One region of the Peribacillus sp. NJ11 genome, then DNA from elsewhere that is predicted to be linked to it. Evidence: a T-box and tRNA genes for the amino acid it is inferred to sense, from the RefSeq annotation. Region 1 holds a T-box; the other holds one or more tRNA genes.

Evidence for each region. The T-box of region 1 lies ahead of pheS (phenylalanine--tRNA ligase subunit alpha). A T-box ahead of a tRNA ligase gene usually reads a tRNA of that ligase, here a tRNA-Phe.
Region 2: it encodes a tRNA-Phe, which carries the amino acid that the T-box ahead of pheS (phenylalanine--tRNA ligase subunit alpha) is inferred to sense. The anticodon was not compared.

What each region holds. Positions count from the first base shown of each region.
Region 1 covers NZ_JAUCFO010000001.1:2,715,388-2,718,759, forward strand. Annotated here, with positions in the region: gene sspI (small acid-soluble spore protein SspI) at 1-195, opposite strand, end outside; gene QUF86_RS13395 (TrmH family RNA methyltransferase) at 318-1,076, shown strand; T-box leader at 1,120-1,361, shown strand; gene pheS (phenylalanine--tRNA ligase subunit alpha) at 1,420-2,460, shown strand; gene pheT (phenylalanine--tRNA ligase subunit beta) at 2,489-3,372, shown strand, end outside.
Region 2 covers NZ_JAUCFO010000001.1:1,776,421-1,779,792, reverse strand. Annotated here, with positions in the region: gene QUF86_RS08820 (TraR/DksA C4-type zinc finger protein) at 1-642, shown strand, start outside; tRNA gene QUF86_RS08815 (tRNA-Glu) at 761-832, opposite strand; tRNA gene QUF86_RS08810 (tRNA-Ser) at 836-926, opposite strand; tRNA gene QUF86_RS08805 (tRNA-Asn) at 928-1,002, opposite strand; tRNA gene QUF86_RS08800 (tRNA-Ile) at 1,015-1,091, opposite strand; tRNA gene QUF86_RS08795 (tRNA-Gly) at 1,097-1,170, opposite strand; tRNA gene QUF86_RS08790 (tRNA-His) at 1,175-1,250, opposite strand; tRNA gene QUF86_RS08785 (tRNA-Phe) at 1,267-1,342, opposite strand; tRNA gene QUF86_RS08780 (tRNA-Asp) at 1,366-1,441, opposite strand; tRNA gene QUF86_RS08775 (tRNA-Met) at 1,448-1,521, opposite strand; tRNA gene QUF86_RS08770 (tRNA-Ser) at 1,624-1,716, opposite strand; tRNA gene QUF86_RS08765 (tRNA-Ile) at 1,737-1,813, opposite strand; tRNA gene QUF86_RS08760 (tRNA-Met) at 1,824-1,900, opposite strand; tRNA gene QUF86_RS08755 (tRNA-Ala) at 1,929-2,004, opposite strand; tRNA gene QUF86_RS08750 (tRNA-Pro) at 2,022-2,098, opposite strand; tRNA gene QUF86_RS08745 (tRNA-Arg) at 2,110-2,186, opposite strand; tRNA gene QUF86_RS08740 (tRNA-Leu) at 2,196-2,284, opposite strand; tRNA gene QUF86_RS08735 (tRNA-Gly) at 2,297-2,371, opposite strand; tRNA gene QUF86_RS08730 (tRNA-Leu) at 2,380-2,461, opposite strand; tRNA gene QUF86_RS08725 (tRNA-Lys) at 2,470-2,545, opposite strand; tRNA gene QUF86_RS08720 (tRNA-Thr) at 2,568-2,643, opposite strand; tRNA gene QUF86_RS08715 (tRNA-Val) at 2,654-2,729, opposite strand; rRNA gene rrf (5S ribosomal RNA) at 2,741-2,856, opposite strand; rRNA gene QUF86_RS08705 (23S ribosomal RNA) at 2,976-3,372, opposite strand, start outside.

The DNA of each region.
Region 1 (3,372 bases):
TGCTTCGAGGGCAGTGATCATTTCCTGTTTTTCCTGTTCAGATGAATTTTGCCAGATGACCTCGAATAATACTCCCAATCCAGGAAGCATTTTTTCCTCGCCATTCTGTATGGCATCGACAATCGTGTCTTCTAGCTGCTCTTGCGAATTTCCAGATACATTTTGGATAATCGCATTACGTAGGTTTAAATTCACAATTATTCCTCCTCTAACACATAATGACTGACATTAATAGCATTTCACAAACTCGCATGCAATATGTATGTGAATTGCGTTATAATAGGAAAATCAGTGTTAAGTTAAAGGAGCGTTTACCCTTGAAATATATCGAATCGGTAAAAAACCCGCAAGTGAAGCAATGGAAAAAGCTATTGACGAAAAAAGAACGAGATAAAACAGGCAAATATTTAGTCGAGGGTTTTCACCTAGTTGAAGAAGCCTTAAAAGAAGATATCGTCATGGAAGTGATCGTCAATGAAGAAACTGAAATGCCAGCCCATTTTAAGCTGGAAGGTACAGAAGTCATCTATGTGAAAAATGATATTATGAAAGCGATATGCGATACCGAAGCCCCACAGGGAATTGCAGCTGTTTGTGAACAGAAATCAACGAGCATGACGTCCATTAATCCGGATAAACTATTGTTGATCGATGCCGTCCAGGATCCGGGGAATATTGGAACGATGATCAGGACAGCGGATGCAGCTGGAATCGATGCGGTCATTCTTGGCGAAGGGTGTGCCGACTTGTATAATCCCAAAGTGGTACGTTCGACACAAGGGAGCCTATTCCATATGCCTGTCATAAAAGGGAACCTTTCCGAAATCATCGATGAGCTGAAGCAAATCGGCACACCGGTCTATGGCACGGCATTAGAAGGCGCATCCCCATTTGAAGAAGTGGAAAAGTCTTCCCGATTTGCCCTGCTGGTCGGCAATGAAGGCCAAGGAGTATCGAAGGAATTACTGGAGAAAACGACTAAAAACCTTTATATTCCCATCTACGGAAAAAGCGAATCTCTGAATGTGGGGATCGCTGCCGGGATTTTAATGTACCATTTACGAAAATCGATTTGAAACGGCCGTGGAATTATAATATAATAAAACAGAATTTTATATTGAAACAACGATGACAAAGAGTAGTAACTTAAGTTATCCATATCCAGGGAAAAAATGCCTTGACTGAAAGCATTTTTATGGCACTGCTTAAGGGAATTCACCTTTCGAGTTGGCATTGGGAAGACAGAATGTCCGAAAAATGTTCCGGTGAAGAGCCGTTATTTTTAATGAAGTGAGTGCAGAAGTTTATTTGTTCATGCACTAATAAGGGTGGTACCGCGATACATAAACCTCGTCCCTTTAGGGATTGGGGTTTTTTTGTGTTCATTTTTACAAAAGGAAAATAAAGGAGGAAGACATGATGCAGGAACGTTTACTAGAACTGCAGGAAGAAGCGTTGCAAAAAGTTGCCGCCGCTTCCGAATTAAAGGAACTGAATGAAGTACGTGTCGCTTATTTAGGGAAAAAAGGACCAATCACTGAGGTATTGCGCGGCATGGGTAAATTATCTGCCGAAGAACGTCCGAAAATCGGGGCACTAGCCAATGATGTTCGGGAAGCGATCGCAACAAAGATCGAGGAGAAACAAAAAGCACTTGAAACTGCGGCGGTCAATGCTAAGCTAGCAACTGAAACGATTGACGTCACACTTCCAGGACGTCCGGTTAACAAGGGGAATCTTCACCCATTAACACGTGTCGTGGAGGAAATCGAAGACTTATTCATCGGTATGGGTTATACGGTTGCGGAAGGTCCCGAAGTTGAAAGCGACTACTACAACTTCGAGGCACTTAACTTGCCAAAAAGCCATCCGGCACGTGATATGCAGGACTCCTTCTACATCACGGATGAAATCCTGATGCGTACGCACACTTCACCGGTTCAAGCCAGAACGATGGAAAAACATAAAGGTCAAGGTCCTGTTAAAATCATCTGCCCGGGTAAAGTATATCGCCGTGATAACGATGATGCGACACACTCCCATCAATTCCAGCAAATTGAGGGCTTGGTCATCGATGAGAACATCAGCATGAGCGACCTGAAAGGAACGCTTGACGTATTTGCGAAAAAAGTATTCGGGCAAGACCGTGAAATCCGTCTTCGTCCAAGTTTCTTCCCATTTACGGAGCCTTCCGTCGAAGTGGATATTTCTTGTAAAATTTGCGGTGGTAAAGGCTGCAGCGTATGTAAACAAACAGGCTGGATCGAAGTGCTTGGAGGCGGAATCGTTCATCCGAACGTCCTTGAAATGGCTGGCTTCGATTCCAAGAAATACTCTGGATTCGCATTTGGAATTGGCGTGGAACGGATTGCCATGTTGAAATACGGTGTGGACGATATCCGTCATTTCTATACGAATGATGTTCGATTCTTAAAACAATTCAACCATCACGAAGCATAAATTTTTATTTTAAAAAGGAGGACCTACCATGTTTGTGTCATATAAATGGTTACAAGATTATGTTGACCTTTCAGGCATCAATGCGACGGAGCTAGCAGACAAAATCACGAAAAGCGGCATTGAGGTTGAAGGGGTAGAAAAGAAAAGTGAAGGGCTTAAAGGAGTCGTCATCGGGCATGTCATTGAACGTGAACAGCATCCAAATGCGGATAAGTTGAATAAATGCCAAGTTGATATCGGGGCTGAAAATCCCGTTCAAATCATCTGTGGGGCACCGAATGTCGATAAAGGCCAAAAAGTTGCAGTCGCTACTGTTGGCGCAGTCCTTCCAGGTAATTTCAAAATCAAGAAAGCGAAACTTCGCGGAGAAGAATCGCACGGGATGATTTGCTCGCTTCAAGAATTGGGCTTCGAATCTAAGCTCGTGTCCAAGGATTATGCTACAGGCATCTTCGTCTTCCCTAATGATGTGGAAGTGGGGAATGATGCATTGGAGGAACTCGGATTAAGTGATGAAGTGCTGGAACTTGGACTGACTCCCAACCGTTCTGATGCATTAAGCATGCTTGGTGTTGCATACGAAGTGGGTGCCATTCTAGGCCGGGAAGTGAAATGGCCGGTTGTCGAGAAAGAAGAGGCAGCTGAAAAAGCTTCTGATTATATCAGTGTCAAAGTGGAAGCGAAAGAAGATAACCCGATATACATTGCAAAAATCATTAAAGATGTTAAAGTCGGACCCTCACCGCTTTGGATGCAGACTCGGCTAATGTCTGCAGGTATCCGACCTCATAATAATGTGGTCGATATCACGAACTACATTTTGCTTGAATATGGTCAACCGCTACATGCCTTTGATTATGACCGCTTTGGTTCAAAGGAAATCGTCATCCGCAGAGCGAAAGATGCAGAAAA
Region 2 (3,372 bases), 940 kb from region 1:
AAAGAACTGCTTCAAGAAAAAGATGAGCTTGGAAACAGGATTCAAAATGATGAACAATCCGTTCTGGATAAAAGCCAGACTGAATCCGTAGGGGAATTATCATCCTATGATAATCATCCTGCTGACCTAGGAACAGAATTATTCGAGATGGAACGGAACCAAGCACTGGACGAGCATGCACAATCTGAAATGGAGAAAATCGAAGAAGCATTGAATGCCATAGATGAGGGTACGTATGGCCATTGTAAAACCTGTGATATAGAAATCCCCATCGATAGGCTTGAAGCGATCCCAAGCACTCTTTACTGTGTCGAGCATGCCCCAGAACGGCCTACTACACAAGACCGACCAGTGGAAGAGGATATATTGATTCCATCCAAGGGTGATCATTTTGAAAATCGTCATGGAAATGAAATAGTGGATAAAGAGGATAGCTTTGGTGAAGTCGCCAAATTCGGTACATCCGAAACGCCATCTGATTACACCGGCGATCATGACAATTATAATGATCTTTATAAAACCGAAGATGAAACGGATGGATTTCCAGAAGACTATGAAGGATTTGCAGCAAATGATATCGAAGGGGAAAAAATAGGGTGGATATACCGAACAAAAAGCAAAAGGAATATGAAGATACATTAGATGAAGAAAATATCGATTCCCAGCTTGGAAACATTCCTTATAAACAAAAAGATACTTATATCAATGAAAAGAAATGAAAAAAAGAAGCATACATGAATGTATGCTTCCTTTTTTGTTATGACCCGTACGGGATTCGAACCCGTGTTACCGCCGTGAAAGGGCGGTGTCTTAACCGCTTGACCAACGGGCCAAATGGCGGAGAAGGAGGGATTTGAACCCTCGCGCCGCTCGCGCGACCTACACCCTTAGCAGGGGCGCCTCTTCAGCCTCTTGAGTACTTCCCCATGGCTCCGCAGGTAGGACTCGAACCTACGACCGTTCGGTTAACAGCCGAATGCTCTACCACTGAGCTACTGCGGAACAATATGAATATGGTGGGCCTAAATGGACTCGAACCATCGACCTCACGCTTATCAGGCGTGCGCTCTAACCAGCTGAGCTATAGGCCCATATTTGGAGCGGGTGAAGGGAATCGAACCCTCATCATCAGCTTGGAAGGCTGAGGTTTTACCACTAAACTACACCCGCGAAATGGGGCGACTGATGGGAATCGAACCCACGAATGCCTGAACCACAATCAGGTGCGTTAACCACTTCGCCACAACCGCCGTAATATGAAAGATATGGTGGCTCAGGACGGAATCGAACCGCCGACACAAGGATTTTCAGTCCTTTGCTCTACCGACTGAGCTACTGAGCCACATTTGTATTAAATTTAAAAAATGGCGGTCCCGACGGGAATCGAACCCGCGATCTCCTGCGTGACAGGCAGGCATGTTAACCGCTACACCACGGGACCTAATAATTGCGGGGACAGGATTTGAACCTGCGACCTTCGGGTTATGAGCCCGACGAGCTACCGGACTGCTCCACCCCGCGACGGTAATAATGAAACGATTTGCATCAAGTTTTCGTGTATATTGTTTTTTCGCTTCCTCTATGTAAGGTTGTTTCAAAACAACTTGCTGCTTTTTAAAAAAATGGAGGAGGTAGAGGGATTCGAACCCCCGCGGGATTTGACTCCCCTGTCGGTTTTCAAGACCGATCCCTTCAGCCGAACTTGGGTATACCTCCACGGCTTTAAAAAATGCATATGGTGGACCTTGTAGGACTCGAACCTACGACCGGACGGTTATGAGCCGTCTGCTCTAACCAGCTGAGCTAAAGGTCCTTATATTTATTGGTAGCGGCGGAGGGGATCGAACCCCCGACCTCACGGGTATGAACCGTACGCTCTAGCCAGCTGAGCTACACCGCCAATATAATATAAGTATCTGATTGAAAAATGGTGGAGCCTAGCGGGATCGAACCGCTGACCTCCTGCGTGCAAGGCAGGCGCTCTCCCAGCTGAGCTAAGGCCCCATTCATTAAAAATCACGTGGTCGGGAAGACAGGATTCGAACCTGCGACCCCTTGGTCCCAAACCAAGTGCTCTACCAAGCTGAGCTACTTCCCGCAATAAAAACATGGTGCGCCCGGCGGGAGTCGAACCTACAACCTTCTGATTCGTAGTCAGATGCTCTATCCAATTGAGCTACGGGCGCATATTAAGATGGTGCCGAGGACCGGAATCGAACCGGTACGGTAGTCACCTACCGCAGGATTTTAAGTCCTGTGCGTCTGCCAGTTCCGCCACCCCGGCACATACGAAAAGTGGAGCGGAAGACGGGATTCGAACCCGCGACCCCAACCTTGGCAAGGTTGTATTCTACCACTGAACTACTTCCGCATGAAAGATGCGGGTGAAGGGACTTGAACCCCCACGCCTTGCGGCGCCAGATCCTAAGTCTGGTGCGTCTGCCAATTCCGCCACACCCGCATATAAAATGGTGAGCCATGAAGGATTCGAACCTTCGACCCTCTGATTAAAAGTCAGATGCTCTACCAACTGAGCTAATGGCTCGTGCTTGTACTATTTCAAAATATGGTGCCGGCAAGAGGACTTGAACCCCCAACCTACTGATTACAAGTCAGTTGCTCTACCAGTTGAGCTACACCGGCAGGTGTAAAATGGTGGAGGATGACGGGATCGAACCGCCGACCCTCTGCTTGTAAGGCAGATGCTCTCCCAGCTGAGCTAATCCTCCATATGAAACCTGCTTGGCGACGTCCTACTCTCACAGGGGGAAACCCCCAACTACCATCGGCGCTGAAGAGCTTAACTGCCGTGTTCGGAATGGGAACGGGTGTGACCTCTTCGCTATCGTCACCAAACAATGTTAACATTTTTTTTAAGACATATATTATTATAACGTCTTTTCGAAAAAATGCAAGAAGAAATTTTCATTCCTTCAAAACTAGATAATAAGAAGGTATTTCATTTTTTTAAAGCGTTGGTTAAGTCCTCGATCTATTAGTATCAGTCAGCTCCACATGTCGCCACGCTTCCACCTCTGACCTATCAACCTGATCATCTTTCAGGGATCTTACTAGCTTGCGCCATGGGAAATCTCATCTTGAGGGGGGCTTCATGCTTAGATGCTTTCAGCACTTATCCCGTCCGCACGTAGCTACCCAGCTATGCCTTTGGCAAGACAACTGGTACACCAGCGGTGCGTCCATCCCGGTCCTCTCGTACTAAGGACAGCTCCTCTCAAATTTCCTGCGCCCGCGACGGATAGGGACCGAACTGTCTCACGACGTTCTGAACCCAGCTCGCGTACCGCTTTAATGGGCGAACAGCCCAACCCTTGGGACCGACTACAGCCCCAGGATGCGATGAGCCGACAT